4 regions of the Mesorhizobium sp. CA13 genome follow, and region 1 is predicted to be linked to each of the others. Evidence: predicted binding sites of a transcription regulator. Region 1 holds the regulator's gene; each other region holds the start of a gene.
What was found. Region 1 encodes PhoB, which activates phosphate uptake and scavenging genes when phosphate is short. Its sites were predicted from a motif close to TGTCATNNANCTGTCAT; they were not measured.
Positions count from the first base shown of each region.

Region 2: ppk2 (polyphosphate kinase 2) is a predicted target of PhoB. The motif match lies at 3,939-3,955, and genes of this name have one in related genera.
Region 3: phnF (phosphonate metabolism transcriptional regulator PhnF) is a predicted target of PhoB. The motif match lies at 3,533-3,549, and genes of this name have one in related genera.
Region 4: LB566_RS02290 (LTA synthase family protein) is a predicted target of PhoB. The motif match lies at 2,596-2,612, and genes of this name have one in related genera.

Region 1 is NZ_JAIUHS010000017.1:36,221-44,193, forward strand. It holds gene LB566_RS27675 (CHASE domain-containing protein) at 1-1,483, opposite strand, end outside; gene LB566_RS27680 (ATP-binding cassette domain-containing protein) at 1,629-2,429, opposite strand; gene LB566_RS27685 (sugar ABC transporter permease) at 2,445-3,797, opposite strand; gene xylF (D-xylose ABC transporter substrate-binding protein) at 3,939-4,979, opposite strand; gene LB566_RS27695 (ROK family protein) at 5,236-6,477, shown strand; gene phoB (phosphate regulon transcriptional regulator PhoB) at 6,485-7,174, opposite strand; gene phoU (phosphate signaling complex protein PhoU) at 7,194-7,901, opposite strand; gene pstB (phosphate ABC transporter ATP-binding protein PstB) at 7,927-7,973, opposite strand, start outside.
Region 2 is NZ_JAIUHS010000001.1:192,043-200,015, reverse strand. It holds gene LB566_RS01095 (DUF423 domain-containing protein) at 1-90, opposite strand, end outside; gene LB566_RS01090 (multidrug efflux MFS transporter) at 127-1,380, opposite strand; gene LB566_RS01085 (GntR family transcriptional regulator) at 1,499-2,164, shown strand; gene LB566_RS01080 (DUF982 domain-containing protein) at 2,269-2,529, shown strand; gene LB566_RS01075 (hypothetical protein) at 2,554-2,700, opposite strand; gene LB566_RS01070 (aldo/keto reductase) at 2,780-3,823, opposite strand; gene ppk2 (polyphosphate kinase 2) at 4,063-4,983, shown strand; gene LB566_RS01060 (dihydrofolate reductase family protein) at 5,034-5,681, opposite strand; gene LB566_RS01055 (DUF86 domain-containing protein) at 5,898-6,260, opposite strand; gene LB566_RS01050 (nucleotidyltransferase family protein) at 6,248-6,544, opposite strand; gene hemB (porphobilinogen synthase) at 6,591-7,622, opposite strand; gene LB566_RS01040 (DUF2066 domain-containing protein) at 7,711-7,973, opposite strand, start outside.
Region 3 is NZ_JAIUHS010000002.1:665,439-673,411, reverse strand. It holds gene phnK (phosphonate C-P lyase system protein PhnK) at 1-302, opposite strand, end outside; gene LB566_RS08855 (alpha-D-ribose 1-methylphosphonate 5-phosphate C-P-lyase PhnJ) at 299-1,270, opposite strand; gene LB566_RS08850 (carbon-phosphorus lyase complex subunit PhnI) at 1,267-2,379, opposite strand; gene phnH (phosphonate C-P lyase system protein PhnH) at 2,381-2,992, opposite strand; gene phnG (phosphonate C-P lyase system protein PhnG) at 2,992-3,453, opposite strand; gene phnF (phosphonate metabolism transcriptional regulator PhnF) at 3,577-4,320, shown strand; gene LB566_RS08830 (zinc-binding alcohol dehydrogenase family protein) at 4,336-5,352, opposite strand; gene LB566_RS08825 (ABC transporter permease) at 5,419-6,387, opposite strand; gene LB566_RS08820 (sugar ABC transporter ATP-binding protein) at 6,384-7,937, opposite strand.
Region 4 is NZ_JAIUHS010000001.1:432,931-440,903, reverse strand. It holds gene LB566_RS02295 (pilus assembly protein) at 1-585, shown strand, start outside; gene LB566_RS02290 (LTA synthase family protein) at 629-2,557, opposite strand; gene fabD (ACP S-malonyltransferase) at 2,834-3,775, shown strand; gene fabG (3-oxoacyl-[acyl-carrier-protein] reductase) at 3,907-4,644, shown strand; gene LB566_RS02275 (acyl carrier protein) at 4,914-5,150, shown strand; gene fabF (beta-ketoacyl-ACP synthase II) at 5,185-6,447, shown strand; gene mltG (endolytic transglycosylase MltG) at 6,550-7,758, shown strand; gene LB566_RS02260 (YicC/YloC family endoribonuclease) at 7,930-7,973, shown strand, end outside.

The sequences.
Region 1 (7,973 bases):
TCTTCTGCCCGGTTTCCTGCCAGCTCAGAGCCAGGACCCGGTCACGCCCACGCCCCTCGACCGACCATTCGATCCTGAGGGCGCCGACCGTATTGCCGGCCTCGCCATATTTCAGCGCATTCGTCGCCAGTTCGTGGAAGGTAAGGCCCAGAGCCTGCGTCGTGGTTTCGTCAAGCAGCACCTCCGGCCCGGACAAAAGCTCTTCCGGCAGCTCTTTTCCGAACACCTGGCCAAGCTCGATGCGCAGCAGGTCGCCAAGATCCGCCTTCTGCCAGCGCGAGCGCGTCAGCATGTCCTGAGACGCGGCCATTGCCTGCAGCCGGGCCGAGAACGATGCCGAGAACTCATTGACGTCGCTGGCGCGCGACGCGGTCTGGCGCGCGATCGCCAGCACCCGCGTGATCGAATTCTTGATGCGATGCTTCATCTCTTGCAGCATCAAATCCTTTTCGAGCAGGCTCTTTTCCGTCGTCTCGTGCAGCAGCGATGCCGCCTCGTAGGCCCGCTCCTGATAGCGCGCGACGAGCGCGATGGCGCCGGCCAGCAGCAGCCCGAACAGGCCGAGCATGACCGGGATGGCCCGCGACGATGGCTGCGAGAAGGCGCTGGTCGGCCTGAACTGCACGGTCCACGGTCGGCCCGCGACGCTGATCTTGCGGGTGACCAGCAGCCTGTCGCCAAAGCCCGAGACTGGCGGCGTCTCCGACCGGAACAGCAGATGATCCGGATCGACGGCGCCATCGTAGATTTCGGTGTTGACCGGCAGCAGCGGCGCGCGGCTGAGCGCGATCTGGAACAGATCCCGGGCCCGGAAGGCCGCATAGAGAAAGCCTACAGTCGAGGATCGCGATGCGTTTAAGGCGTAGGGTGCGGTTTCAACGTTGAGCCGCACGAAGACGTAGAAGCCGGTGAAGGTCTGCGCCGCGCCCGTGCCCTGGCCGAGTTGCACCAGCCCGCTCGCGTGCTGCTGGTCATCGCCCATTGCCTTTTCGATTGCTGCGCGCCGCACCGGCTCGGTGAACATGTCGTAGCCGATGATGGCCTTGTTGGACGGGCCGAGCGGCTCGAACAGCACAATGGGTGTGCGCCATGGCTGCGTCGTATCCGGATAGATCGGACGCCTGATGCCCTGGTCATGCATCATATCGCGTTCGACCGTCGCCTCGTCGCCTGCTTTCACCAGCCGGAGAACGCCGATGCCGCCCAGGCCTGCGAAATTGGTATCGACATCGAGCGCGTCGAAGAACGCTTTGAACTCATTCTGCGAGATGTCGCCATTACGGGCGTCGAACAATGCTTGCGACGAGCGCAGCAGCGACAGCTGCAGGTCGATCCGGCTCTCGATTCGGTTGAGCGCGTCGTCCGCGGTCGCGTCGAACTTGATGCGAGCCGCCTCCTGCGTCGCGAAATAGGCGAACCCCGCCATCGTCATGCTGATCAGCGCAACGGCAACGAAAGCGACGATTGGAAAAAGCTTCTTCAACGGATGATGCGGCCCATCAGCATGTGCGCCCTTTATGGGCAAGTCGCCTTGCCAATACAATGGCAAGGCCAAGCCATCCCGGCGGCTGGCATATCACATGACCGGCAGATCGGGATCTTGCGACCAGGCGGCAACCGGACAGGCTTCAGGCAGCGATCTTCAGCGCGCCTGGTCCGGGAATGGCGCCGGGCGGACATTTGCCCAGGATGATCATGCCGAGCACCTCGTCCTGGGTCACATCGCTGGTGCGGGCAGTGCCGACGACCTGGCCGTTTTTCATGACGCACACCCGGTCGGCCAGTTCGAAAACGTCGTGGATGTCATGGCTGATCAGGAAGATGCCGATGCCGTCGGATTTGAGCTGCCTGACCAGTTCCCCGACCTGGGCGGTTTCCTGCGGTCCAAGTGCTGCCGTCGGCTCGTCCATGATCAGGATGCGGGCGTTGAACAGGATCGCGCGTGCGATCGCCACCGACTGCCGCTGTCCGCCCGACAGCTTGATCACCGGCTCCTTGAAGCGCTGGAAGCGGGGATTGAGCCTGCCCATCACCTTGCGCGCCTCGGCCTCCATGGCGACGTCGTCGAGTGTGCCCCAGGCGGTTCTCAGCTCGCGGCCGAGGAACAGGTTGGCGGCGGCGTCGACATTGTCGGCGAGCGCCAGGGTCTGGTAGATCGTCTCGATGCCGTATTTCTTGGCATCGCGCGGATTGGAGATCGAGGCCTCCTCGCCGTTGACGAAGATTTGGCCCGCATCGCGCTTGTAGGCGCCCGATAGGATCTTGATCAGCGTCGATTTGCCGGCGCCATTGTGGCCGAGCAGGGCCACGACCTCGCCGGGGAAAAGATCGATCGAGGCATCGTCGACGGCGCGAATGCCGCCGAACGCGATTGAGATGTTGCGCATGTCGACCAGCGGGTTGCCGGCGGGAGCGATCCTGTCAGCCATGATTGTCCTCCTCCCTCAAACGCGTTTGCGATAGACGGTGTCGAGCCACACCGCGATCACCAGCACGGCGCCGACGACGATACTCTGCAGCGGCGAGTCGACGCCGAGCAGCACCATGCCGGATTGCAGCGACTGCATCAAAAGCGCGCCCAGCATGGCGCCGATGATGGTTCCCGAACCGCCGGCGAGCGACGTGCCGCCGATGACGGCCGCCGCGATCACCAGCAATTCATCCAGCGTTCCAAGCACGTTGGTGGCCGAGTTCTGCCGGGCAGACGAGATCGCGGCGGCGATCGTGGCCAGTACGCCCATGATCATGAACACTTTCATCGTGATCCAGCGCGTATTGATGCCGGCGAGGTTGGCTGCTTCCGGATTGCCGCCGATGGCAAAGACATAGCGGCCGAAACGGGTGCGTTTGGTGATGAAGGTCATGACCAGCCCGACGGCGATGGCCATCAGCACCGGTATGGCGATGCCGTGGGCGATGAACAGGCCGCCCTCGGGCACGGTGATGTTGTTGGCGGCTGCATATCTGTTCACGATGCCGACCGGCCACGGATAGGAATTGGCCAGCCAAACCGCGCCCATGATGACGGCGCAGGTCACCACGCCAATCAGCGTCTCGGCCCAGATCGGACGCAGCGGGAAACGGAAGCGCTTGCGCTGCACCCGCCCGTTGAACAGCGCAAGCACCACCGCAAGGCAGGCGGCGATACCGACCACCCAGCTCCAGGTCGCGCCGATCGATCCGGCCGGGCCGCCGCCCATCAGCTGGAACGTCGTGTTGAGCGGCGCCACCGTTTGGCCGCTGGTGACCCACCAGGCGGCACCGCGCCAGACCAGCAATCCGCCCAGCGTGACGATGAAGGCCGGCACTTCGAGATAGGCGATGACGAAGCCCTGGAAGGCGCCGATCAACAGGCCGAGCACCAGGCCGATGACCAGCGCCAGGACCCAGATCCATGGGTTGCCGAGCTCGAGTCCGACCATCCGCACCAGGAAATGCACCTGGGCGAAGCCCATGACCATGCCGATCAACCCTTCGGCCGAACCGACGGACAGATCGATGTTGCGCATGACGATGACCAGCACCATGCCTGAGGCCATGATGGCGACGGCCGAGGTCTGCACCGACAGGTTCCACAGATTGCGCGGCGTGAGGAAGGTACGGCTGTCGAAATCGAGCGGATTGACGCCGAGACGCAGGCTGGACAGGACATGCAACCCGATCCAGATCAGCAGCAGCGCGCCGATCATGCCAAGCATACGCGTGTCGATCTCGGTCGCCTTCAGGAACCGGGCGACGGCGCCGAGCTCCGACGCACGCGCGGTGTCGGCCTGCGGGTTGGACGTCGTGTCGGTCATGATTTTCTCCCACCGGCCTGCCCGTCTGACGCGGATGCCGGAACCCAGCCTAGAAGTTACCCGCCCCGGGGCGGAAAACAAATCTTCTTGAAAAAACGCCGCGGCTTGGCAGCCGCGGCGTTCATCGCTTGAAATGGAAGATCAGTTGCAGGCCGCGACGCTGCCCGCCGCGACGCCGGCACAGACCTCGTCCTTCTTGATCCAGCCAGCGTCGATCACGACGTTGAGATTGTCCTTGGTGATCGCAACCGGGGTCAGGAACAACGATTTGACGGTGTTCCCGCCGGGCGTGGTGAAGTCCTTGACGCCGGCAATATCGGTCATCTTCTTGCCGTCGGCCAGTTGCGAGGCGATCTCCGCGGCGTTCTTGCCGAGTTCCCGCGCGTCCTTCCACACCGACACGGTCTGCGTGCCGAGCGCGATCCGGTTCAGCGCGGCATGATCACCGTCCTGGCCCGACACCGGCACGGTGCCGGCCAAACCTTGAGCCGTCAGCGCCGCGACGACGCCGCCGGCAGTGCCGTCATTGGCCGCGACCACCGCGTCGACCTTGTTGTCGTTGGCGGTCAGGAACTGCTCCATGTTCTTCTGGGCGTTGGCCGGCAGCCAGCCATCGGTATAGGCCTCGCCGACATTCTTGATCTTGCCGCTGTCGATGGCGTCCTTGAGCACTTCCATCGAGCCCGAGAACAGGAAATCGGCATTCGGATCGGCACCCGAGCCCTTGATGAAGACGTAGTTGCCTTCCGGCTTCACCTTGAACACCTCGCGGGCCTGCATGCGGCCGACTTCCTTGTTATCGAAGGTCAGATAGAAGACGTCCTTGTTCTCGATCAGGCGGTCATAGCCGACGACCGGAATGCCTTCGTCGAGCGCCTTCTGCACCGCCGGGCCGATGGCGGAGGCGTCCTGCGCCAGGATGATCAGCGAATTGGCGCCCTGCGAGATCAGGCTCTCGACGTCGGTGAGCTGCTTGCCGGGGTTGGACTGGGCGTCGGCGGAAATATACTTGTCGCCGGCGGCTTCGATTGCCTTCTTCATGGCGGCCTCGTCGGTCTTCCAACGCTCTTCCTGGAAGTTCGACCAGGAAACGCCGATGACCTTGTCCTTCGCCTGCGCGACCGGCGCGAGCGTCAGCGACATGGCGACACCCGCCAGGATAGCGGCTGTGAATCTCTTCATCTTATCCTCCCTGCGCCGCGTATGGCGCGACCAAACAGGCCCGAAGGCCGGCACAAAGGCTCTATTTTTTCGAGCCTCGAAAAAACACTGGTCCATCGTCGGAACGCTGTCAACGTCGATTCTGATGTATTTTGATGTCCTCGTGAATTTTTTTCGAGCTCCGGAATAAATAATGACAGCCAGGGCCGGTTCTGCCAGTATTTGGCGGTCGCTGGGCCTGGGGAGAGAAGACGGCGACCGGGAGGATGCGAGAAACATGTCGGTCGGAATCCGCCACGACGATCTGCGCCGACGCAATCGGGCGATGGTGATCGCGGCCGTGCGCCGTGCCGGGCAGCCCTCGCGCACCGAGATTGCCGCGACCACCGGGCTCAGCCATTCCACCATATCGGCGATCTCCTCCGACCTGATCGGCGAAGGCATCCTGGCGCAGAGCAAGCCGAGCGAGGCCGGTGCGCTGAAACGCGGCCGGCCGCAGGTCGGCCTCAGCCTCAACCCTGAAGCCGCTGCGGTGATGACCGTGGTGCTGTCGCTGAATTTCCTCTCCGTCGCCGTCATCGACTATGCCGGCCAGGTGATATCGGAAGAGCAGCGCCGGCTGGACACGCTGACCCTGTCGCGCGAGGCGCTGATCGGCGAATGCGTAGCCATCGTCAGGCGACGGTTCGAGGATCCCGACCTCGACGTCGCCAGCATCGCCCGTATCGCTCTGGCGATCCAGGGCATCACCGACACGGATGCGCGCGCCATGCTGTGGTCGCCGATCACGCCGCAGACCAATATTGCCTTCGCCGACATACTGGAGGCCGAGTTCGGCATTCCCGCCACCATGGAGAACGATTGCAACATGATGGCGGTGGCGCTGCGCTGGCGCGATCCCCGGCGCTACCGCGACGACTTCATCGCCATCCTGTTGTCGCACGGCATCGGCATGGGCCTGGTGCTGAAGGGCGAACTGTTCACCGGTACCCATTCATCCGGAGGCGAGTTCGGCCACATGATCCATCGCCCGGGCGGGGCGCTCTGCCGCTGCGGCCGGCGCGGCTGCGTCGAGGCCTATGCCGGGAACTATGCCATCTGGCGCAACGCGAGGCAGCTTGGCGAGGACACCGAGCCCGTCGACGTCAGCGACGCCGACATGCGTGCGCTGGCGGCCTCGGCGCGCGAAAAGGACGGGCCGGAGCGCGAAGCCTACCGCAAGGCCGGCGAGGCGCTGGGCTATGGCCTTGGCAGCCTGTTCGCCCTGATCGATCCGGCGCCGGTCGCCATGGTCGGCGTCAGCGCCGCCGCCTTCGACCTGATCGAGCCGGCTCTGCGCGAAGCCATTGCCCAGACCGCCGGCGGCCAGCACTCGAAATCGATTTCCTTCGACACCGAGCCGAACGAACTGCCGCTGATCCGCGAGGGCTGCGCCATGCGCGCGCTGACCTTCGTCGACCAGGAAATTTTCGCACCGGGGGCACAGGCGAAATCAGGCGTGGGCGAGAATGTTGCGTGACATATCCCTAGTCTTCGCGGATCGCATACCCCGCGCCACGGATAGTACGGATCACGTCAGGCATGCGGCCGTTGTTGACGGCCTTGCGCAGCCGGCCGACATGCACGTCGACGGTGCGCTCGTCGATATAGATCGTTTCGCCCCAGACATTGTCGAGCAGCTGGCTGCGCGAGAACACGCGGCCGGGATGGCGCATCATGAATTCAAGCAGGCGGAATTCGGTCGGGCCGAGCCGGATCTCGCTCTTCTTGCGGTAGACCCGGTGCGATTCACGATCGAGCACGATATCGCCGACCTTGAGCACGCTGGACAGCACTTCCGGCTTGGCCCGGCGCAGCAGCGCCTTGACGCGTGCCATGAATTCCGGCGTCGAGAACGGCTTGACCAGATAGTCGTCGGCGCCGGTGGAGAGACCGCGCACGCGGTCGCTCTCTTCGCCGCGCGCCGTCAGCATGATGATCGGCAGCCGCTCGGTCTCGGGCCGCATCCGGAGACGGCGGCAGAGCTCGATGCCGGAAACCACCGGCACCATCCAGTCGAGCACAAGAAGGTCAGGGACATTCTCCTGTAGGCGGATCTCGGCCTCGTCGCCGCGCGTCACCACCTCGACCTGGTAACCCTCCGATTCCAGATTGTAACGGAGCAACACACCCAGCGGCTCCTCGTCCTCCACCACCATGATGCGTGGCGCGATCATCGACTGGTCACCCCTGCCGTCACGCCACTGGCGCCGACATCGCCGTCTCGTCCTGCTTCGGGCGATTGGCGGGCAATTGCGTGCCGGTCAGCACATAATAGGCATTTTCGGCAATGTTGGTCACGTGATCACCGATGCGCTCGAGGTTCTTGGCGCAGAACAAAAGATGCGTGCAGGCGGTGATGTTGCGCGGATCCTCCATCATGTAGGTCAGCAGCTCGCGGAACACCGATGTGTATTTGACGTCGATGCGTTCATCGTCGGCACGCAGCTTGGCTAGCGCCGAGGCATCACGGGCGCCATACTCCTCGATCACGCCCTGCACCTGGATCAGCACCAGCTGCGCCATGGCGTCGATGGAGTGCGACAGGTCGCGCGGCGTGGCGGCCAGGCCGACGGTGCCGACGCGCTTGGCGATGTTCTTGGCGAGATCGCCGATGCGTTCGAGATCGCCCGCCATGCGGATCGAGCCGACGACATGGCGCAGATCGTCCGCCATGGGCTGCCGCTTGGCGATCAGCGTGATGGCGCGGTCGTCGAGTTCGCGCTGGCGCGCATCCATGATCGCGTCGTCGGAGACGACGCGCTGGGCGAGCGCATTGTCGGAATTCAGGAGCGCCTTGGTGGCGCCGCCGACCATCGATGAGGCGAGATCGCCCATGTCGCGGATCAGCCTGCTGATCTGTCCGAGATCTTCGTCAAAGGCTGCGACTGTATGTTCGGCCATGATCTTGGTCCTCGTATGCCTGGGATCAGCCGAAGCGGCCGGTGATATAGTCCTGCGTGCGCTTCTCGCGGG
Region 2 (7,973 bases), on a different contig from region 1:
GGCGGCCGCCGACAGCGCCACTCCTGCCGCGCCAATAAGGCCTGCGGCGAGCACAAGCAGACGGCTGCCGGTCGTTTCGGCCAGGTTCATGTCGACGCTCCTTCGCTTGATCGGCTGGGCAGCTTGTCAGGGCTTGCCCGCTTCCATCAACATATGCCGCGTCCGCCGCGCCTGGACAATCCAGTTGTAGACCGCGCCGAGCGCCATCAGCACCGACGTGCCGAGAAACACCGCCCGCATGCCGAAATGGCCGCCGACGAAACCGCCCGCAAGCGGTCCGGCCACCTGCCCGACATATTGGGCCGAGATCGAAAGGCCAAGCACGTTGCCGCCGACGCCGTCGGGAATGTTGTGGCGGATGACGCTGGTGATGCAAGGCAGCAAACCGCCGAGCGCCAGGCCCATCAGGAAGCGCAGCGCGATCAGTTGCCAGCCGTCGGTGACGAAGGCCTGTGGAATGAGCAGCAGCGCCGACACGGCCAGCGCGCCGACGACGACGTTCCAATGACCGACGCGATCGGCGAGCCTGCCAAGCCATGACGCCGACAGAATGGCGCCAAGAGCGGCCGCCGACATCACCACGCCGGCAACGAGCGTCACCCGGCTCTGGTCCTCGATCAGCTGCTGCACATAGACGGTGATGATCGGCTCGATCGACATGGTGGCGAAGGCCAGCAGCATGCCGGTCGTCAGCATGGCCACGACCGGACGCTTGTCGGCAATTTGCGACCAGCCGCTCTTCGGCTTTGCCGCCGTCGCGGCCTTGCTTGCTTGCGGGCGCTGGTTCTCCTTGATCAGGAATGTCGTCGCCAGGAAGGCAAGGAAGATGACGCCGCCGGACAACAGAAAGGTCGCGCGGATACCGATTACCGGCGGCAGCGCGCCGCCGAGCAAGGGGCCGACCAGCGAACCTGCCGTGATGCCAGCGGACAAGACACCGAGCGCCCAGCCGGAGCGGTCCTTCGGCGTCTGCATGGCCACCAATATGGTCGAGCCGGAGGAATAGCCGCCGGCAAAGCCGATCAGCAGGCGCAGCAGCACCAATTGCCAAACCGTCTCGACCATTCCAGTCAGCGACATGCAGATCGCCATGCCGAAGGAGGCGCGTACCAACATCAGCTTGCGGCCGTAGCGGTCGCCGAGCCGTCCCCATAACGGCGCAACGAGCGCCGCCGCGAAGAAGGTCGCCCCATAGGCGATGCCCGACCATTGCACGATCGCCGCATGGCCCTCGACGCCCAGTTGCTCGACATAGAGCGGCAGGAACGGCAAGAGCAGGGTCATGGCGATGAGCGTGCTGAACGAACCCGCGAAGCAGACGGCGAGGTTGCGCCGCCAGTGGATGTTGTAGCCGCCCTGTTCCGTATCGTTCTGCGTCATGTCGTGCCTGCGTGTGTCAGGGGATTGTTGTGGATACCATTTTGGGATACCAAGTCGGTATCCGTCATGGACCCACAGTCCGGCCGCTGTCAATGCGGCACGTGAAAAGGCAACAACGATGTCGCAGATGCACAACGTCGAACGGCAGCTCCGCGAGATGATCCTTGGACTTGAGATCGGCCCCGGTGAGAAACTCACCGAGCGCTGGATCGAAAGCCGCTTCGGCGCCTCGCGCACGCCGGTCAGGGCTGCGCTGCTGCGGCTCGAAACCGAGGGGCTGGTCGGCAGGGACGGGCGCGGCTGGACGGTCTCGCCCATCAACCTGGCCGAACTCGAGCAGATCGCGGTCTACCGCGAAGCGGTCGAGGTCGCGGCCTTGCGGCTGACATGCGGGCTTGTCGACAGAAGTGCCGTCGATGTCGTCGAGGCTATGCTCGTCTCCTGCGACGACGACACTCCGCGCGAGGAATGGCATCGCGTCGGCATGGATTTCCACATCGAGCTGGCACGACTGTCCGGCAATGAATTCCTGTTTCGAGCCGTCCGCGATGCGATGACCAGGCTTTCGCGCGCCCGTTGGCTGGAGGTACGCGATGGAGCGGCCCTTGGCCGCGCGTGGTCCGAGCATCACGCCATCCTGGCCGCCGTGCGGAGCGGCGATGCACAGGAAGCCGCGCGCTTGCTCTCGGAGCATATCGTCGGCAGTCGCGACCGCCTGTTGACGTCGCTGGCCAATGATCGCCGCGGCCTTCGCGCCAGGGGATTTGCCGTCGTGGCGGCATAATGTGGCCTGCAGGGCAGGCCACTCGCCGCCGAAAAAAGGACCGCCGGCCCCGAGCCCCACTTTTCGGCCTCGCTTCGCGGACGCCGATGGCGTAGGACCGGGCGATGGAAAACAACCGATTTGAAGTACCCGTGACCGTCAAATCAGTCACGGCGGGAAGTACACAGCTCTTACGCTCGGCCCGCGAGGCTTCCGACTACCTCATGAACAGCTGGCCCGGCAAGCGCACTCCCAAGCATCGGGCGGCGCTGCAGGCCTGCCACGATGCGCTGGCCGGCGACAAGCCGGCCATGAAAGCAAGGCGCGCCTTTATCGCGGCGGCGCGTGAAGTGGACGTCTTCGTCAGCGACAAGGCGCCGGCCTGATCCAGGCCGGATTGCCGCGCGCCATCACTCCTCTGTTTCAGTCTCGGCGTCAGTCTCGGGTTTCGAACGCTCCCGCGCCGCAGCCTTGGCCGCCAGCTTTTCGGCCTTCTTGGCCGCCTTCTGGCGATCGCGTTCCTTGCGTTCCTGATCGTAATTTGGTGCTCGTGCCATGGCGGCTCCTTTTTGCTGTTCTTGTGGGCTGACTACGCGTCGTTCGCCTTCCGACGTCTCGGAGCCGGCATCAGGGTTCCTATAAGCTGCTTCGGTCGATCACAAGGTCAGCGGCGCCGAAACGTTCCTTTGCCGTCAGCTGCTGATGCCAATAGGGATAGAGCAGGGGCGGGCGGCTGACCGCGTCGAGACGGTCACGTTCCCCGCCGGTCAGCGTCAGGCCGGCCGCCGCGATATTGTCCTTGAACTGGGCCTCGTTGCGCCCGCCGATCACCAGCGAGCTGACGGCCGGCCGGCCAAGCAGCCAGGCAAGCGCCACCTGTGCGGCGGATACGCCGCGGGCCTTGCCGATTTCGACCAGCACATCGACGATCCGCCACAGCCGGTCCTCGTCGCGGATCGGCGGTTCGGACCACCCGGCGATCTGGCGCGCGGTCGGGCTGTCACGGTGATACTTGCCCGACAGCAGGGCGCCCGCCAGCGGACTCCACACCAGCACGCCCAGCCCCTGGTCGACCGAGATCGGCAGAAGCTCATATTCGGCTTCGCGTGCCTCGAGCGTGTAGTGGATCTGCTGGGTGACGAAGCGCGGTTGATGGCGGCTGTCGCTGATGGAGAGCGCCTTCATCACCTGCCAGCCGGAATAGTTGGAGCAGCCGACATAGCGGATCTTGCCCTGGCCGACCAGCGTGTCGAGCGCGGCGATGGTCTCTTCGAGTGGCGTCACGCCGTCCCATTCGTGCAGGAAATAGATGTCGATGACGTCGGTCTTGAGCCGCTTCAGGCTCTTCTCGCATTCGCGGATCAAATGATGACGCGACAGGCCCTCGTCATTGGGGCCATCGCCCATGCGCATGCGCGCCTTGGAGGCGATCAGCACGTCGCTCTTGCGCTTGCCGCCGAGCGCCTCACCGATGATCTCCTCCGAGAGGCCGTTCGAATAGACATTGGCCGTGTCGATGAGATTGATGCCGGCATCGATGCATAGATCGATCATGCGCTTCGCCTCGGCGAGATCGCTGTTGCCGACAGCCGCGAAAGGGCCGGCGCCGCCAAAGGTCATGGTGCCCATGGTCAGTGTCGAAACCTTCAGGCCGGAACGGCCGAGAGTGCGGTATTCCATGTCAGTCCTCGCGATTGAGTAGAATGGCCCGATAGGGTTGCTGGATTTGTAGGACAATCCGCGCGGCTTGTCGCCCTCCGGCCCCGCACACCGATGAGCGGCCGTGGCGTGCCCCTGCAATAAAACCGTCATTGCCGGCCTATACTCAGTCGGTCAGGGTGTTGCGCGCGGCCGTCAGGACGCCGCCAGTGCGCCCGGCCGTTGCCGGAGGCGGCAGCTTGCAGATGGAGCAGCACGAGATGAATGAATCCATACCCAAGTCCGGCGCCAGGGACTGGCTGGAAGCCGAACTCGCCGACACGCTCGACGAGGACTATGAACTGGAGATGTCGGAACCGGCGCTGTCGTTGGAGATCGCCAGGATCTACAAGAACGCGCATCCGCCTTCTATCGACCGCATGCAGTATTTTCGCGACCTGATCGGGCTGCAATCCGAGCTGATCAAGCTGCAATCCTGGGTCGCCTACCACAAGAAGAAGCTTGTGGTGATCTTCGAAGGCCGGGATTCGGCTGGCAAGGGCGGCGTCATCAAGCGCATCACCCAGCGGCTCAACCCACGCATCTGCCGCGTCGTGGCGCTTCCGGCGCCGACCGAGCGCGAGAAGTCGCAATGGTATTTCCAGCGTTATGTGCCGCATCTGCCGGCCGGCGGCGAGATCGTTCTGTTCGACCGCTCGTGGTACAACCGTTCCGGCGTCGAGCGGGTGATGGGTTTCGCTGGGCCCGATCAGGTGGAGGAATTCTTCCGTGACGTGCCGGAGTTCGAGCGCATGCTGGTCCGCTCGGGCATCACGCTGGTCAAATACTGGTTCTCGATCACCGACGAGGAACAGCAGATGCGCTTCCTGATGCGCATCCACGATCCGATGAAGCAGTGGAAGCTGTCGCCGATGGACCTGCAGTCACGGGTGCGCTGGGAACAGTATACCAAGGCCAAGGAAGAGACCTTTGCCCGTACCAACATTCCGGAGGCGCCCTGGTTCATCGTCGAGGGCAACGACAAGAAGCGCGCGCGGCTGAACTGCATCGACCACCTCTTGCAGCAGGTTCCCTACGAAGAGGTGCCGCACGAGGAGATCACGCTCCCCGAGCGCGTCTTCAATCCCGAATACGAGCGCCAGGTGCTGCCGCGCGAGCTCTACGTGCCGGAGAAGTATTGAGGCGGGTGAAGCTGCGATCTCCCCACGAGGGGGAGATTACGCTCCCCACCTTACGCCCGCTTGATCACCACATGCGTGGCAAGCGGCGTCGCTACCTGTTCGCTGCACTGATAGCCGAGCTTCGGCAGATTAATCCCGGCGAAGAGGTGCTCGCCGGAGCCGAGCAGCACCGGCGAGATCGCCAGATGCATCTCGTCGATGAGCTTCTCCTGAAGATATTGCCGGACGGTGGCGACGCCGCCGCCGACCCGCACATCGCTGCCATTGGCCGCTGCCCTTGCCTGCTCGAGCGCCGAATGGATGCCATCCGTAACGAAGTAAAAGGTCGTGCCGCCTTCCATGACGATGGGCTCGCGCGCATGGTGCGTCAGCACGAAGACAGGCACATGATAGGGCGGGTTGTCGCCCCACCAGCCCTTCCAGTTTTCGTCGGGCCATTCGCCGCGGATCGGCCCGAACATGTTGCGGCCGAGGATCCAGGCGCCGACATTCTCGAAGCTGCCCGCCGCGAACGCGTCGTTGGTATCGGTGGTGCCGCCATCTTCTCCGAGCACCATCTTGCGGAAGGTGCGGGTACCAATCATCCATTTGTGCAGGGCTTCCCCGCCGACGCCGAGCGGGTTTTTCAAATCCTGGTCGGGACCGGCGCCGTAACCGTCGAGCGACAAGGTGAATGCGTTGACGCGAAGTTTGGACATAGAGGCCTCCTCAGACTGCTTGTAAATTGCAACCAGTATGGAATAACGCAACCGATTGCATATTGCAAGCTGTATTCCCATTGCTGTGACGTGGTGAACTGCCGGCGGTTAGCGGCAGCACCGCCAATACGCTTAATGCTTCTGACGAAGGTGACCGGGATGCTTGTGCAGCAGGCAGCTGCGGAGTGGCCGCAGCCGGCCCGCGAGGAAATGCAGCTATTTGCCTTGCAAAGCCTTGAGGATTCGCTCGATGGCCAGGCGTAGCGGCGGTAGGCTGTCTGCAACTACTGCCCAGACGAGAGCTTCGGACGTCTTGTGATATTCGTGGCGTAGAATGTTGCCTATTCCACGAACCTGTTTCCAAGGAATTTCTGGAGCAAGAATGATCAAATCGTCCGGGATATGCCGCGTGGCTTCAGAAATAATCTCGATGCCGCGCTCGACGCCATGGCGAAGTAGCCAGTTGTTACGAAAATCTTCGAGAGTCTTGCCCGCGGTGGCAGCGTCGATGCCATCCAAGGCCGTCATGATCTCGGCTAGGATTGGCTCGATCCGGCGGGCTCCCATCAGAATACGCACACGGCCGATCGCTCGATCTCGGCTTTCAACATCGGATGAAGGCTATCGCGTGTGGTGAGGTCGATCTCCGCCGAGATATTCTCTTCGAGAAATTGCTTGATACCCACCAGATCGATCAGCGAAAACCGCCGCGTCGGATCATAGTCGATGAACAAGTCGAGATCGCTGTCAGCGTTCCCACTGTCGCGTGCGATGGACCCAAATAGGTAAAGCGATGTCGCGCCCATGCCTCGGATGGCATCCGCGTTTCTCCGCAACCGTTCGATGATCTCATCCTTGCGCATGATTCATTGTAACGGATTAGACTGAAATTCCAAACGATCAGACGGCTTAACCCCTCAGCATCTCCGCCACCTCAGGGGCGAAATAGGTGAGGATTCCGTCGCAGCCGGCACGTTTGAAGGCAAGAAGCGATTCCAGCATAGCCTTTTCGCCGTCGATCCAGCCATTGGCGCCCGCCGCCTTGATCATCGAATATTCGCCCGACACCTGGTAGGCGAAGGTCGGCATCGCAAATTCGTCCTTCAGCCTTCGGATGATATCCAGATAGGGCAGGCCGGGCTTGACCATCAGCATGTCGGCGCCTTCGGCCAGGTCCTGCTCGGCCTCGCGCACCGCTTCGTCCGAATTGGCGTGGTCGATGTAATAGGTCTTCTTGTCGCCCTTGAGCAGGCCGGCCGTGCCGACCGCCTCGCGGTACGGTCCGTAGAAGGCGGAGGCGAATTTCGTGGCATAGGACATGATCGCCACGTCCTGGAAGCCGTTTGCGTCGAGCGCATCGCGAATGGCGCCGATGCGGCCGTCCATCATGTCGGACGGCGCGATGATGTCGGCGCCGGCCGCGGCCTGGATGACGGCTGCCGCGGTCACCTGTTCCACCGTCTCGTCATTGACGATGAGACCGTCACGCAGGATGCCGTCATGGCCATGGCTGGTGAATGGGTCGAGCGCGGCGTCGGTGATGACGCCGATTTCAGGCACCGCGTCCTTGATCGCGCGCGTGGCGCGGTTGATGACGTTGTCGGGATCGAGGATATGCGAGCCGGTCTGGTCGCGCAGCGAAATGTCCACATTGGGAAAGGTGGCGAGCGCGGGGATGCCGAGCTTTGCCGCGCGTTCGGCCTCCTTGACGGCAAGGTCGATCGACAGGCGGAAGACGCCCGGCATGGCGGCGATAGGCTCGCGCACTTGTCTGCCGTCGACGACGAAGATCGGCCAGATCAGGTCGTCGACGGAAAGCCTGTTCTCCTGCACCAGGCGCCGTGACCAGTCGGCCTTGCGCATGCGGCGCAAGCGGCGGCTGCCGGTGATGTCGTCGACGCTGCGCGCGCCGGCAGGTTTTGCGGGGGTGAATCTGTTCATCGCCAAAACTCTCGTTTGGCGGGCTTTTATCACGCACCCGTGGTGCTGACCAATGCGACACGTTTGTGCCAGCGATCCGGTCGGGTCCCTATTCGGGTTGCCCGTTGCCCGAAAGGATCTGCGCCGCACCGCGCATGCCGACACGGAACGCCTCGTCGAAGCCGACGCCGCGCACTTGCCAGGCGTAGGTCTTGCCGGCCTTCGCCAGCCGCCAGTGGGCAATCCAGCCGAACTGCTTGTCGCTCCAGACGATGCTGCCGGAAAGCGCCTGATCGGCGCCGGCCATTTTCGCAACCGTGTCCAGCTTCGCCATGTCGGCGTCGCGCATGGTCCTGTCGTCCAATCCTGCCT
Region 3 (7,973 bases), on a different contig from region 1:
CCGTCGGCCGGATTCTGGTGGACAAAGCCCCAGTCGGTGCGCATCAGGAAGCGGCGCTCGGCCTCGCTCATGCGGTAGAGTTCACGGAACTGGCCGTCGCGCATGCGGTAGCTGGCGGTGCCGGATGAGGGCAACAGTCGCGTCGACAGGCAGTTGAGCAAAGTCGTCTTGCCGGAGCCGGATTCGCCCACGACAGCCAGGACTTCGCCCGGCCACAGATCGAAGGTGACGTTGTCGCAGCCGACGCGCGAGCCGTAGAATTTCGAGAGCGTCGAAACGCGCAGCAAGGGTTCGTCGGTCATTGTATCTCCTTACCCTCCCCCTTGTGGGGAGGGTCGGCGCGCAGCGCCGGGGTGGGGGCTGCCGATGGGTCGCTAGCCCCACCCGCGCCTTCGGCGCGACCTCCCCACAAGGGGGAGGTTGGGGTGCTGCGTCGCTTCTCGCAGTGGTCGGTGTCCGAGCAGACGAACATGTGGCCGCCATGGTCGTCGAGGATGACCTCGTCGAGATAGACGTTCTCGGCGCCGCACAGCGCGCAGGGCTGGTCGAAGGTCTGCACCTCGAACGGATGATCCTCGAAGTCGAGGCTGACGACGTCGGTGAAGGGCGGCAGCGCGTAGATGCGCTTCTCGCGGCCGGCGCCGAACAGTTGCAAGGCCGGCGAGCGGTGCATCTTGGGATTGTCGAATTTCGGTGTCGGCGACGGGTCCATCACATAGCGGCCCTCGACCTTCACCGGATAGGCATAGGTGGTGGCGATGCGGCCGTGCTTGGCGATGTCCTCGTAGAGCTTCACATGCATGAGGCCGTATTCCTCCAGCGCATGCATCTTGCGCGTTTCGGTCTCGCGCGGCTCGAGGAAGCGCAGGGGCTCGGGGATCGGCACCTGGTAGACCAGTACCTGGCCCGCGGCGAGCGGATGTTCGGGAATGCGGTGGCGGGTCTGGATGATGTTCGCGCTGGCGGTGTCGGTCGTCACCGCCACATTGGCGACCTTCTTGAAGAAGGCGCGGATCGAGACCGCGTTGGTGGTGTCGTCGGCGCCCTGGTCGATGACCTTCAGCACATCGTCGGGGCCGATGATCGAAGCGGTGACCTGGACGCCGCCGGTGCCCCAGCCATAGGGCATCGGCATTTCGCGGGAAGCGAACGGCACCTGATAGCCGGGAATGGCGATGCCCTTGAGGATCGCACGGCGGATCATCCGCTTGGTCTGCTCGTCGAGATAGGCGAAGTTGTAACTGGCGATGTCGGTCGGTTGCGCGCTCATTCCGCGGCCTCTCTCTTGTCTTCAACCTTGCCGCCGTTTTCGCGGGCGTCATGCTCGGCGCGCATCCGGCGCACGAGGTCGAGTTCGGCCTGGAAGTCGACATAATGCGGCAGTTTCAAATGTTCGACGAAGCCGGTCGCCTGGACGTTGTCGGAGTGCGAGATGACGAATTCCTCGTCCTGGGCGGCGGCGACAATGTCCTCGCCGAGTTCGCTCGCACGAAGAGCGCGGTCGCAGAGTGCCATGGCCATCGCCTTGCGCTCGCTCTGTCCGAAGACCAGGCCATAGCCGCGGGTGAATTGCGGCGGCGCCTTGGCCGAGCCCTTGAACTGATTGACCATCTGGCATTCGGTGACGCGCACCGTGCCGAGGGGCACCGCGAAAGGCAGTTCGGGCACGTCGAGTTCCAGCTCGACCTCGCCGATGCGGATCTCGCCGACGAAGGGATGATTGCGGGCATAACCGCGCTGCGTGGAATAGCCGAGCGCCAGCAGGAACCCCTCGTCGCCGCGCGACAGCGCCTGCAGGCGGATGTCGCGGGCCATCGGGAATTCAAGTGGCTCGCGGGTGATGTCGCCGGGTGCATGGTCCTGCGGCATGTCTCCGTCCGGCTCGATCAGCCCTTCGCGAGCGAGGATCGCCGAGACGCGCGGCATTGCCTGCGCTTCCGTCTCGCGCCGCAAGGGCGCGGGGACATCGGCGCCGGCGGCAAGCTCGGGATCGAGCAGCCGGTGCGTGTAGTCGAAGGTGGGCCCAAGCAACTGGCCGCCGGGCAGGTCCTTGTAGGTCGCCGAAACGCGACGTTCGACCAGCATGGTGGCGGTGTCGATGGCATTTGTATAGCCAAAGCGCGGTAGCGTGGTCCGGTAGGCCCGCACCAGGAAGATCGCCTCGATCATGTCGCCACGCGCCTGCACGATGGCGAGCGCGGCGAGTTCGCGGTCGTAGAGCGAGCCTTCGCTCATCACCCGGTCGACGCCGAGCGCCAGTTGTTCGACGATCTGGTCGAGGCGCAGCGCCGGCACCGAGCGATCCCCGCGCCGACGGTCGGCGAGCAGGCTGTGAGCATTGGCGATTGCCGCTTCGCCGCCTTTTACCGCGACATACATGTTAGGCCTCCATCGTCTTGATGCGTGTCGTCCGCGGCAGGCAGGCGAGGCTGTCATGTGCCGCCAGGATGATGTCGACGCCGCGCGGAAAGCGCCTGATATTCTGCTTCCACTGCTCGATGAAATGACGCGGCATCAGTGCCGGCGCTATCGCTGCCGTGTTCTCGATGCCGGGACCTTCGAGCAGCAGCGGCGTGCCTGACGTGAGATCGCCGACCTGCAGGATCAATGTGGTCGAGCGGTCGGGATAGTCCTGTGTGCCCTGCGAGAAACCATCGAGCGCCATCATCTCGGCCGGCGAGGCGATCAAAGCGAAATGCGCGTCGGCCGGGGTGTTGGCCAGCGGCGCGCCGCTGTGAAAGCCGAGCCAGGATATGACCGCTGCCGAGGCGTGCAGGGCCGGGTCGAGCCAGAGCGGCGTATCGTTGTCGCACAGTGCCAGCGCGACCGCGCCGGTTGTCGCCGAAAGAGGCGCGGGCGGGCGGGCCAGGGCCGGCAAGGGCTGCACGCTGCCCGGCCGCGCCATCGCGTCCATGACGGCGCGAAACACCGTCTGGGCGTTGAACACCGGATCGGCGAACCCGCCCTCGATCGATTGCGCTGCGATGTCCATCAGTCTTCTCCGCGAACCATGGTGAAGAAATCCACCTTCGTCGCCGCCGTCTCGGCGCGGCGCTTATCTCGTGCCGTGGTCAGGGCGGCCCGCAGCGGCGCGAGAAGGCCCGTTTCGACCGCCTGCCGGTGAGCGGGGTCCTGCCACAGCGCGTCGGCGATGGCTGCCAGCTTCGCCTTCTGCTTGTCGCGTCCGAGCGCATAACAATGGCCGACCTGTCCGGATGGCAGGCGCACGGTGGCGCGGGTCACGGTGGCTTCGCCAACATTGAAGGGCGCGCCGCCGCCGCCGATGCGGCCGCGCATGGTGACCAGGGCGGTCTCTGGACCGCGCAGCAGTTCGGCCTCGGCAGGCAGGCCGGATTCATTCCAGAAGCGAACGATGTCGTCGCCGCTGGACTGCGCCAGGGTTGCCATGGCCGCCTTGCGTTCGGCCTTGTCGCGGGCTTCCTGTCCTCGCATGAGCAACATCCCTTCGGTAGTAATTTGTCTATTGATATAGACAACTATACAAATTATAATCCATATGTAGCGCGAGTCCATGACGGGCGCGTGACAAATGCGGGTACGGGTGAGACCGGGGATATGACGGGGGGTTCCGACAGCATCGAGCGGCGCAGCGGCGTCTCCCTGTGGCGGCAGATCGCCGACAGGATCCTGCATGCGATCGCCATCGGCGATTTCGCCGAGAATGCCGCGCTGCCGCCGGAGATGGCGCTGGCCGAGCGCTATGGCGTCAACCGTCACACGGTGCGCAGCGCCATCGCGGCACTCGTGCAGGACGGGGTGCTGCGGGCCGAGCAGGGGCGCGGCACTTTCGTGCTGTCGCGCAGGCGGCTGTCCTATCCGATCGGTGCGCGCACGCGATTCTCTACCGGCTTGCAAGGCCAGGCCTCGGAGCGGCACATCGTGCTCCTCGCCTCATCGGTCGAGCCCGCCAGCCGGCGCGTCGCCGAAGCCTTGGGCCTTGCCAGGGGATCGGATGTCATTCGCCTGGAGACGCGCGGCGAGGCCGACGGGCAGCCGGTGTCGCGCGCCTCCGGCTGGTTCGACGCCAAGCGCTTCGCCGGCATCGATGCCGCCATGGCCGAGACCGGATCGATCACCGCATCGCTCAAGCGTTTCGGCATAGACGATTATCTCAGGCAATCGACGGTGCTGTCGGCGCGTCATGCCGATGCTTCCGACCTTGCCGACCTAGATCTGCAGCCGGGCGGCATCGTGCTGGTCACGGTGGCCGTCAACATCACGCCGGACGGCCAGCCGATCCAGTTCGCCGAGGCGCGCTTCCCGGCGGAGCGGGTGGAGCTGAAACTGTCGGCATTGTGAGCGCGGGACGGTTGTCTATCCGATCTCTATCACGGCCTTGATCAGGCCGGATTTCTCATGCGCCCAGCGGGCGAGGTCATGGGGCGTGTCGGCGAGCGCGGTGCGGTGGGTGACGAGCTTGGCGAGCGGCACCGCGCCATCGCGGATCGAGGCGGCGACGTGGTCGAAGTCGGCCTGCAAGGCGTTGCGGCTGCCGACAAGCGTCATCTCGCGCTTGTGGAATTCGGGGTCGGAAAAGGCGATGTCGTCCTTGACGACGCTGACCAGCACCAGTGTCCCGCCATGCGCGACATGGGCAAAGGCCGACTGCACCGAGGCGGTGTTGCCGGTGGCGTCGAAGACCACGTCGAAACCTTCGCCTGATGTCGCTTCGCTGACCAGATCGGATGCCGCGCCGCGCGACCCGTCGAGGGTCTTGAAGCCGAGTTCATTGGCGGCGAAGCCAAGCCTCTCGCTGCTCATGTCGAGCAGCGTCACGTCGAGCCCGGCGATGCGGGCGAAGATGGCGGTGCCGAGCCCGATCGGCCCGGCGCCGATGACGAGCGTCCGTGCGCCGGGATCGGCACGCGAGCGCCGCACCGCATGGGCGCCGATGGCCAGGAATTCGACGGCCGCGGCATCGGCCAACGACAGGCCGTTGGCTGGATAGAGGTTTTGTGCCGGGACAAGGATCTGTTCGCACATGGCGCCGTCCCGATGCACGCCGAGCACTTCGATCCGGACGCAACAATTGGGCTTGCCGTGCCGGCAGGCGATGCATTTGCCGCACGCCAGATAGGGATTGATGATGACCGGCTCGCCCTTGGCAAGAGCAACGCCTTCACCCGCCTCGACAATGGTCCCCGACACTTCGTGGCCCATGATGCGAGGGTAGGCGAGGAAGGGATGCTTGCCCTCGAAGATGTGGTAGTCGGTGCCGCAAATGCCGACATGGCTGACCGCCACCAGCGCCCAGCCGGCAGGCGGTGATCCAGGGGCGGGACGGTCTTCCACGACAAGGTCGCCGGGCGAACGGCAGACAACGGCTTTCATGCTTCAATCCAGTCGGTTTCATGAAATCGCCGGCCGATCTTCCGGTCAGGCGATCGATTTCAGTGGTTACTTGCCGCCGCGGCGGCGCAGGCCATCGAAATAGACGATGACGATGATCAACATGCCGGTGATGACGCGCTGCCAGAACGTGTTGACGTTGAGCAGATTGGCGCCGTTATTGATGGTGGAGAGGATGAACGAGCCGATCAGCGGCCCGTGCACCGAACCGATGGCGCCGAACAGCGACGTGCCGCCGATCACCGACGAGGCGATGGCCTGCAGCTCGTAGGTGTCGCCCTGCGTCGGATTGCCGATGCCGATGCGCGACGCGAGCAGCACGCCGACAAAGGCCGCGCACAGGCCGGACAGCACATAGGCCATGTAGATCGTGCGCGGCACGTTGACGCCGGAGAGACGCGCGGCTTCCGCGTTCGAGCCGACGGAGAAGAGATAGCGTCCCCATCGCGTGTGATGCAGGAAGACGTAGGAGGGCAGGGCAACCACGATCACCATCCAGAACAGATAGGGGATCCCCAGCAGCGAGCCGCGCGAAAACGCCTGGAACGCGTCGCTGTTGATCGATATCGAATTGCCATTGGTCATCAGGAGACCGATGCCGCGCAGCGAGGTCATGGTCGCCAGCGTGATGATGAAGGGCGGCAGGCCCATCCTGACGATGCCGAAACCGTGGAACAGGCCAATGGCGACTCCGACCAGCAGCGTCGCCAATACCGCGATCCAGACCGGCCAGCCGGCATTGATCAGCAGCGCGACGATGACGGTGGCGAAGCCGACGATGGCGCCGACGGAAAGGTCGATGCCGCCGGTGATGATGACGAAGGTCTGCCCGACGGCCAGGATGGCGATCAGAGAACCCTGGCGCAGCAGGTTGGTGATATTGAGCGCCGAAGCGAAGGACGGCGTGGCGACCGCCAGGATGACCCACATCAGAAGCAGCAGGCCAAGCAGCGTCAGCCCGAACAGGGCATTGTAGTTGCGCTTCGGCTTTTCGGCAGGGATCGCCTCGGTGCTCATGTCTGTCCTCCCGTCTTTTCTTGTTTCTCGGCCAGGGCCTGGCTCAGAATGTCCTCGTGATCGGCGGTGCGGAAACCATGCGTGGCCACCAGCTTGCCGCGCCGGAACACATGCAGCGTGTCGGCCAGTTCGTAGACCTCAGGCAGATAGGACGAGATCAGGATGATGCCCGCGCCCTTGGACAACAGCACACTGAACAGCCGGTAGATCTCGGCCTTGGTGCCGACATCGACGCCGACCGTCGGCTCGTCGAAGATGAACAGTTTGGCGCCGTGCGCCAGCCATTTGCCGATGACGATCTTCTGCTGGTTGCCGCCCGACAGGCTGGAGGCCAGCGCGCCGCGCGTCGGCGTCTTGATCCTGAGGTCGGCGATCTGCCGGTCCGCCTCGGCCTTCTCCTGCGCAGACGAGATCAGCAGATTTTTCGATATGCGCTTGTAGATCGGCAAATTGAGATTCAATGCGACCGGCAGGTTGAGGCACAGGCCCTGGTCGCGGCGGCTTTCCGGCGCCAGCGCCATGCCGAGCTTGATGGCGTCGTGCTCGGAGTTGACCTGCACCTCCTTGCCTTCCCACAACACTTGGCCGGCCGATTTGCGGTGGCGGCCGTAGAGGGTGGTGACGAATTCGCTGCGGCCGGCTCCGATCAGGCCGTAGAGCCCGACGATCTCGCCCGCGCGCACCGACAGCGAGACATTCTCGAAACCCTTGCCGGACAGGTTCCGCGCCTCGGCGATGACGGCGCCCGGCGTGAAATGCTCCTTGTGGTAGATCTGCTCGATCGAGCGGTTGATCATCAGCTTGACCAGCTCCGGCTCGTTGGTCTCGGCGATGTTTCTGGTACCGACCAGCATGCCGTCACGCAGCACCGAGACGCGGTCGGCGAGTTCGAACACCTCCTCCATGCGATGGCTGATGTAGATGATGGTGACGCCTTCACCCTTCAGGCGGCGGATCAGCGTGAACAGCTGGTCGGCCTCCTTGCGGGTGAGGTAGGCGGTCGGCTCGTCGAAAATCAGGAATTTGGTGCCGCGCACGGTGGCGCGGGCGGCGGCGATCAGCTGCTGCTGGCCGATGGTGAGATCGCCGAGCACGACATGCGCCGGCAGGTCGAAGCCGAGACCGTCGATGATCTTCTGCGCTTCCCTGACCATGGCCCGCTGCTGGAGGATGCCGAAGCGCGAGTTCTCCTCGCCGAGGAACATATTGGCGGCGACGGTCAGGTGGCGGCAGAGCACGACTTCCTGGTGCACGGCGTTGATGCCGAGGGCCATGGCTTCGTGCGGCGTCGCCAGGGCAGCCGGCTTGCCTTCCCACACAACCTCTCCGGAGGTGCGCGGGATGACGCCGGTCAGGAGTTTGATCAGGGTCGATTTGCCGGCACCGTTCTCGCCGACAATGGCGTGGATCTCGCCCGCCTTGAAGGCCAGGGTCACCGGCTTCAGCGCATGCGTGCCGGGATAGCGCTTTTCCAGACCCTGCAGCTCGAGGATCGTCCTGCCGGGCTCCAGCACGGGGGCCGGATGCAGTTCCTGCGCGGTCGACGTCATGGCAATCCTCCCTGTTGTTTCCGGGGCGCGGAGGCC
Region 4 (7,973 bases), on a different contig from region 1:
CTGACGGTAGGGCCAAACCGGTCCTGTCCCTCGCCAATCGTCCCCTTGACGGAAGACTTTACAAAGCTTCGCCAGGCGGCCGCCAAGATGCTTGCATGGGCGGGGTCCGGCACCAATGTTTCCGAGGGCCTGGCCTGGGGCCAGCGGGTGTTGTCGCCGAGTGCGCCCTATGTTGAGGGGACGCCTTGGAAGACGCCCGGGGTGAGCAAGATCGTCATGTTGCTCACCGACGGGGAGAATGTCGTCTACGGCGCCAGCAACGAGACGACCAAGTCCGACTATACGTCCTATGGTTTTCTCGCCGGCTCAGCCTATGGCGCTGCCGGTCGGCTTGGATCGGACAATCAGACGACCGCCGCGCGCAATGTCGACGGATGGACCAAAAGCGTCTGCACGCAGCTGAAGAACCAGGGCGCCGAAATCTACACGATGGTGCTGCAATCCGACACCGCCGCCAACCGCACGCTTTACAGCGCTTGCGCCTCGGATCCCAGCGACTATTACGCCGTCAACGATCCAAACAAACTGCCGAACGTGTTCCAGCAGATCGCCAACAAATTCTCGAAATTGCAACTGACGAATTGAACGCTCGACCCGCTGGGCGGCATCCAGAAGGATGCCGCGAATCTCAGCTCATATGGGCGACGACCTTGTCCACCGTTTCGGGGAAGAAGTCGGGCGCCGCGTGGCGTTTGCCGAACATCATGTCGTATTGCAGCAGCCGGAAATCGCGGATTGCCGGGTCGATTTCCTTCTGCCGCGCCCAATCGGGCGTGGCTTCTCCCGCCGGCGTCAACAGCAGATTGCGGTCGACCACGCGGTAGCGTTCGCGCATCTCTCCCAGGAAGCCGGTGTAGTAGGGGTGGGTGATGCCGGCCGTTTTCAGGATGTGATAGGGCAGGAAGGCGGGGCTGACGGCGCCCATGTCCTTGGCCGGGCCGGTGCGGTTCGACCAGATGATCAGCGGCGTTTGATGATGCTCCAGCGCCGCCTCGGCGGAAGCCTCCTTCCTCGGCGCGACATTGTCCTTCATGAACCCGGTCTCGACATAGACCGGCCCAAGTGGCGGCAGATGGTCGCCGAAGAAGGCGATGACGGTGGGGCGAGAGCGTTTCTTTGCCCATTCGACCAGGCGTCCGAGACCGCGGTCCGCGTCCGCCGAGCCCTCGGTGTAACTCAGCAGCGATTCACGCGCCCATTGGCTGATCGGCGCCTGCACGGTGTGGGTCGGGTTGTAGTAGCGGTTCGGCTCGTAAGGGCCGTGGTTCTGCAGGCTGACGGCAAAGAAGAACACCGGGGCATCGCTGGCATCGGCCTCGCTGATGATCTCGTCCGTCATCGCCGCGTCGGATGCCAGCGGCCCGCGCTTTTGCATCGGCGGCAGCGTCTCTTCCGATCTGAAGTCGTCGAAGCCGAAATCGGCATAGACCGCGCCGCGGTTCCAGAACCAGTTGGTGCCCGGATGGATGGCGCGCGCCCTGTAGCCCTCCCTCTTCAGGAAAGTCGCCAGCGACGGCGTCGGCGTGCGCACATATTGCTGGTAGGGGATGCTGCCGGCCGGCAGGAAGGCGTTGGAGAAGCCGGTCAGTGCCTCGAACTCGATGTTGGCGGTCATGCCGCCGAATTCGGGTGAGAACATGGAGCCCGAACGCAGCGCCCGCACGTTGGGGATCGGATCGGGCGTGATGGTGACCCCGGGCAGCTTGGTCGGATCCCAGAAGGATTCGCTCATGACGACGATGATGTCGGGCTTTTCCTGGGGCACAGAGGCGGTCACCTGCGGCCTGTCGATGGCCGCGATCGTCTTTTCCGAATAGCCTGGCGGCGCCGAGACATGCGCCATCGGCACGTTAAGCGCGAAGGCGAGCGCAAAGCCGTTGGAGGCGTAATTTTCCTTCTGGTCCCACATGATCGGGATGATCTGCAGCCGGTCCCGGGTCCAGGAGAAGGTAGCATAGTCCATGATCGAGACGAAGAAGGCGAGCAGCGGCACCGCCAGCGTCAGCCGGGCGAGACGGCCCTTGCGACTGAGTATCGGCACCTTTCGACGCCAGACCCGCCAGCCATAGATGAGCAGCGACAGGCCGGCGACGATGCCGACAACCATGGCAAGGGCAGTCATCGGGCGGTCACGCACCAGAAGCGGCAGCAGCGCCACGATCTGGCGGGAGTAGAGGAAATCGGTCGGGTAGAGGGGATCGCCGAGATAATGCGATTTCTGATGACCGATGAAAGCCAGCGAGAGCGTCAGCGGCGCGACGATCATCAGGCTTTGATAGCTGCGGCCGAAAACGGCATCGAGGCCGATCAGAACCAGGGCGAACACCACGATCGTGGTCCAGCCCGGCTTGAGCGGCTGCAGGAAGAAGGAAACCGTGCCGGCGAAGTCGCCGCGCACGATCAATTCGATGGCGAACACCAGGACGGCCGCGATCAGCAGGCTGGTCAGCCCATAGCGTATGGTCGGCCACTTCCGTCCCGGCAGGTAGCCGGTGGAAGGATCGTCTTCCAGAAACTGTGGCGCGGCTTTGCCTGCGCCTTTCGAAATCCTAGCCACTTTAACTTCCCCACCCAGCGACAGACCCGTCACTCGATTGTCATGGAATTGTCACGCAAAGCTAGCGCCTGTGGCGGAAATAAGAAGAGCCAGCAAACGATTCGTGAGCGGTTTTCATCAGGAGTGATCGCCAAAAAGCCTTTTGGAACAGTCACTCGGCCCGCAAAGCTGCCGAGCGGCCGGGCCGAACCGGGCTTGACTTGGCAGGCCGCGTTGCGTCACAGGCAGGAAAATTCGTGTATCAGGCAAGCAGAACCGAGCTTTGGGAGCCCACACATGGCCGTTGCATTCACCTTCCCGGGACAAGGCAGCCAGGCTGTCGGCATGGGCAAGGACCTCGCCGATGCCTTCCCCGAGGCGCGTAGGGTTTTTAGCGAAGTCGACGACGCGCTCGGCGAAAACCTGTCGAAGCTGATCTGGGAAGGGCCGGAAGAGACGCTGACGCTGACCGCCAACGCGCAGCCGGCGCTGATGGCTGTATCGCTGGCCGCGATCAGGGCCTTGGAAGCGCGCGGTTTCTCGCTGAAGGACAAGGTCGCTTACGTCGCCGGCCATTCGCTGGGCGAGTATTCGGCGCTCGCCGCCGCCGGCTTCGTTTCGGTTGCCGATGCCGCCAGGCTGCTGCGCATCCGCGGCAATGCCATGCAAGCGGCGGTGCCGGCCGGCGAAGGCGCCATGGCGGCGATCATCGGGCTGGAGCAGGCCGATGTCGAAGCCGCCTGCGCCGAGGCTGCCAAAGGCTCGGTCTGCCAGATCGCCAACGACAATGGCGGTGGCCAGCTGGTGATTTCCGGCGCCAGGGCAGCGGTCGAACTGGCCGCCAAACTGTGCACGGAAAAAGGCGCCAAGCGGGCGCTGATGCTGCAGGTCTCCGCGCCCTTCCATTCGGCGCTGATGGCGCCTGCCGCCGAGATCATGCGGGAAGCGCTGGCTGGCGTAACAAAGAACGCGCCTGTTGTGCCGCTCGTCTCCAATGTCACGGTCACTCCGACCAGCGATCCCGACGTCATTGCGCGCCGTCTGTTCGAACAGGTGATCGGCCGCGTGCGCTGGCGCGAGACAGTGGAGTGGTTCGGCGCGAACGGCGTCACCACGCTCTATGAAGTCGGCGCGGGAAAAGTGCTTTCAGGGCTGGCCCGGCGCATAAACCGCGACATCGCCACGACATCGGTCGGAACCGCGGCGGAGGTCGAGGCCGCATTGGCGGCGCTCGGGTGAAGCGCCGCGTGTGAATTGATGGCGCGGCTTGTATCGCTGAAGATATTCCGTTGATGATGGCAATCGGACACCGGCACGACGTATACAGATAAGGTTGCTCGCTGAGCTTCCGAAACCAAAGAGGAAAACACATGTTCGAACTGACCGGCCGCAAGGCACTTGTCACCGGCGCGTCGGGAGGCATCGGCGAGGCGATCGCCAGGGTGTTGCATGCGCAGGGCGCCGTCGTCGGCCTGCACGGCACGCGCATCGAGAAACTGGAGGCGCTGGCCGCCGAACTTGGCGACCGGGTGAAGCTGTTTCCGGCCGACCTGTCGAACCGCGACGAGGTCAAGGCGCTCGGCCAGAAAGCGGAGGCCGATCTCGAGGGCGTCGACATCCTGGTCAACAATGCCGGCATCACCAAGGACGGACTGTTCGTGCGCATGTCGGACGCCGACTGGGACAGCGTGCTCGAAGTCAACCTGACGGCCGTGTTCAGGCTGACGCGAGAGTTGACCCATCCGATGATGCGCCGCCGCCACGGCCGCATCATCAACATTACCTCGGTGGTCGGCGTCACCGGCAATCCCGGCCAGACCAACTACTGCGCCTCCAAGGCCGGCATGATCGGCTTTTCCAAATCGCTGGCGCAGGAGATCGCCACCCGCAGCATAACCGTCAACTGTGTCGCCCCGGGCTTCATCGAATCGGCGATGACCGACAAGCTCAACGACAAGCAGAAGGAGGCGATCATGGCCGCGATCCCGACGCGCCGCATGGGCACCAGCGCCGAAGTGGCGTCCGCCGTCGCCTACCTTGCCTCCAACGAGGCCGGCTACGTCACCGGTCAAACCATCCATGTGAACGGCGGTATGGCGATGATCTGATCGGGTCGGCCAAAGCATGCATTTCGGGCCGGGCCCGGGCATTCGCGGTGGCTTTGAGACGGCGACAGGCAACGCTCGGGCGGGCTGTGAAAAGCGACCATTTCGGCTTGGACGCCCACGATTTTTCGTGTAATGCGGCCCGCAACCCCGCGGTTCGGGCAAAAACCGGTCTGCGGCCATTGCGTTTCCGGCGGGACCATCTTTCAGCTTGATTAGCGGCATTCCGCCCGCTAACGAAGACAGACAACCAAAAGACGAGGATGCCCCAAATGAGTGACACCGCAGAGCGCGTCAAGAAGATTGTCATCGAGCACCTGGGCGTCGATGCCGACAAGGTGACGGAGCAGGCGAGCTTCATCGATGATCTGGGCGCCGACAGTCTCGACACGGTCGAACTCGTCATGGCGTTCGAAGAAGAATTCGGCGTCGAGATCCCCGACGACGCGGCTGAAACCATCCTGACGGTGGGCGATGCCGTGAAGTACATCGACAAGGCTTCGGCCTGACGCTTTCCGCAGTCATCACCGGGGAGGACCTGCGATGAGGCGTGTCGTCGTCACGGGCCTTGGGTTGCTGTCGCCGTTCGGCATGGGCTTCGAGCACAGCTGGAAGGAACTTCTGACCGGCCGCAGCGCCGCCAAGCGCATCACCGAGTTCGAGGTGGAGGATCTTGCCTGCAAGATCGCCCATGTCGTTCCGCGTGGTGACGGCAGCAACGCCACCTTCAATCCCGAGGCGGTGCTCGAGCCGAAGGAACTGCGCAAGATCGGCGACTTCATCCTGTACGGGATCGCAGCCGCCGACGAGGCGCTGAAGGATTCCGGCTGGCAGCCGAAGACCCATGCCGAGCAGTGCGCCACCGGCGTTCTGATCGGTTCGGGCATTGGCGGCATCGAAGGCATCGCCGAGAATGCGATGATCCTGAAGGAGCGCGGCCCGCGCCGCATCAGCCCCTTCTTCATCCCGGGCCAGATCATCAATCTCGTCTCCGGCCAGGTTTCGATCCGGCATGGGCTGAAAGGCCCCAATCATGCCGTCGTCACCGCTTGCTCGACCGGCGCGCATGCGATCGGCGACGCTGCCCGGCTGATCATCTGGGGCGATGCCGACGTGATGGTCGCCGGCGGCGCCGAAGCGCCCGTGACGCGACTGTCTATCGCTGGCTTCGCTGCCTGCCGTGCGCTGTCGACCGAGCGCAACGACGCGCCGCAAACGGCGTCGCGGCCTTATGACCGTGATCGCGACGGCTTCGTCATGGGCGAGGGCGCCGGCGTCGTCGTGCTTGAGGAACTCGAGCATGCCAAGGCACGCGGCGCGAAGATCTATGCGGAGGTGACCGGCTACGGCCTGACCGGCGACGCCTATCATATCACCGCACCGGCTGAAGACGGCGACGGGGCCTTCCGTTGCATGACGGCGGCGTTGAACCGGGCAAAGCTGACGCCCGCCGATGTCGATTACATCAACGCGCACGGCACTTCGACCATGGCCGACACGATCGAGCTCGGCGCCGTCGAGCGGCTGGTCGGCAACGCCGCATCGAAGATTTCGATGTCGTCGACCAAATCGTCGATCGGCCATCTCCTCGGCGCGGCAGGGGCTGCCGAAGCGATCTTTTCGATCCTCGCCATCCGCGACAACATCGCGCCGGCAACCATCAACCTTGACAATCCGGAACGTGAGACCGCGATCGACCTGGTGCCGAACAAACCGCGTGCCCGCCAGATCGACGTGGCGTTGTCCAATTCCTTCGGCTTCGGCGGCACCAACGCTTCGCTGGTCTTTCAGCGCTACAATGGCTGACCGTCCGCCTGCCGGACGGCGCCTCGGCGTGTCGTCAATTTTGCCATATTCGCCCCTACTCTGCCGCAGGGGATTCGTTGAGAGATCAAACGGTAGGGCGAAATGAACACAAATCCGGCCGGCAACGGAGAGTTCGGGCAAGGGCAGGCGACATCGGGACCGATCGTGCCCAAGACAGCCGCCGAAGCCTTGCGGCCGGAGGCCGGCACGCCGCCGCCGAAGCGCTCGCGTGCTTCGCGCAGTCAGGTCGTCGTGTTCATGAACTTCGTCATCTCCTTGGTGATGCTGATGGTTCTGGCGGCGGGTATCGCGCTTTACTTCGGCAAGCAGGAATTCACCGAGCCCGGCCCGTCGGCCAATGGCGACACCTTCCTGGTCAAGCCGAACACCGGCGTCCAGGATATCGCCGACCAGCTCGAGCGGCGCGGCCTGATCAGCGACGCCCGCATATTCCGTCTTGGCGTGCGCGCCTTCGGCAATGATTCCGCGCTGAAGGCCGGCGAATACGAGATCAAACCCAGGGCGTCCATGCGCGACATCATGGAATTGCTGAAGAGCGGCAAGTCGGTCATGTACTCGCTGACCATTCCCGAAGGGCTGACCGTCGAGCAGGCGCTGGCGCGCATCGCAGGCGAGCCCGCCTTGAGCGGCGACATGCCGGCCACCGTGCCTCCAGAGGGCAGCCTCGCCACCGATACGCTGCGCTTCACGCGCGGCGCCACGCGCCAGCAGATGATCGACAAGCTGCTGGCCGACCAGAAGAAGCTGGTCGAGGAAGTCTGGCAGCGGCGCGCGGCCGACCTGCCGCTCGCCAGCATTGACGAGTTCGTCACGCTGGCCTCGATCGTCGAGAAGGAAACAGGCAAGGGCGATGAGCGTTCGCGCGTCGCCGCGGTCTTCCTGAACCGGCTGGCCAAGGGCATGCGCCTGCAATCCGATCCGACCATCATCTACGGTCTGTTCGGCGGCAAGGGCAAACCCGCCGACCGGCCGATCTATCAGTCGGACATCCAGAAGCCGACGCCCTACAACACATATGTGATCAACGGCCTGCCGCCGACGCCGATCGCCAATCCCGGCCGTGCGGCGCTGGAGGCGGTAGCCAATCCATCAAAGACCGACGACCTCTATTTCGTTGCCGACGGCACTGGCGGACACGTCTTCGCCGCCACGCTTAACGAGCACAATGAGAACGTCGCGCGCTATCGAGCCCAGCAGAAGAAGCAGGTCGACGACGCGGCCAAGGCTGATGCCAAGGTGGAGGGGCAGACCGACGCTCCCATTGACGGCGACGCGGGGGCGGCCCAGTAGCGGCGCACGGTGTTTTCCAGCTCGTCCATGCTATCGGTTGAAGGCAGGAACGTTGGATTTTGTCAGGGCGCCTCGTAAGCCGGTTGGCAGGCGGGCATTTCGGCTTTCTGAAGGTGCGCGAAGCCGGATCAAGCAGTATCCGCAGTACGCGCCAGGGGGTATGCAGGCACGATGAATTTGCAGAGCATGACCGGGTTTGCGCGCGCTGTCGCCGA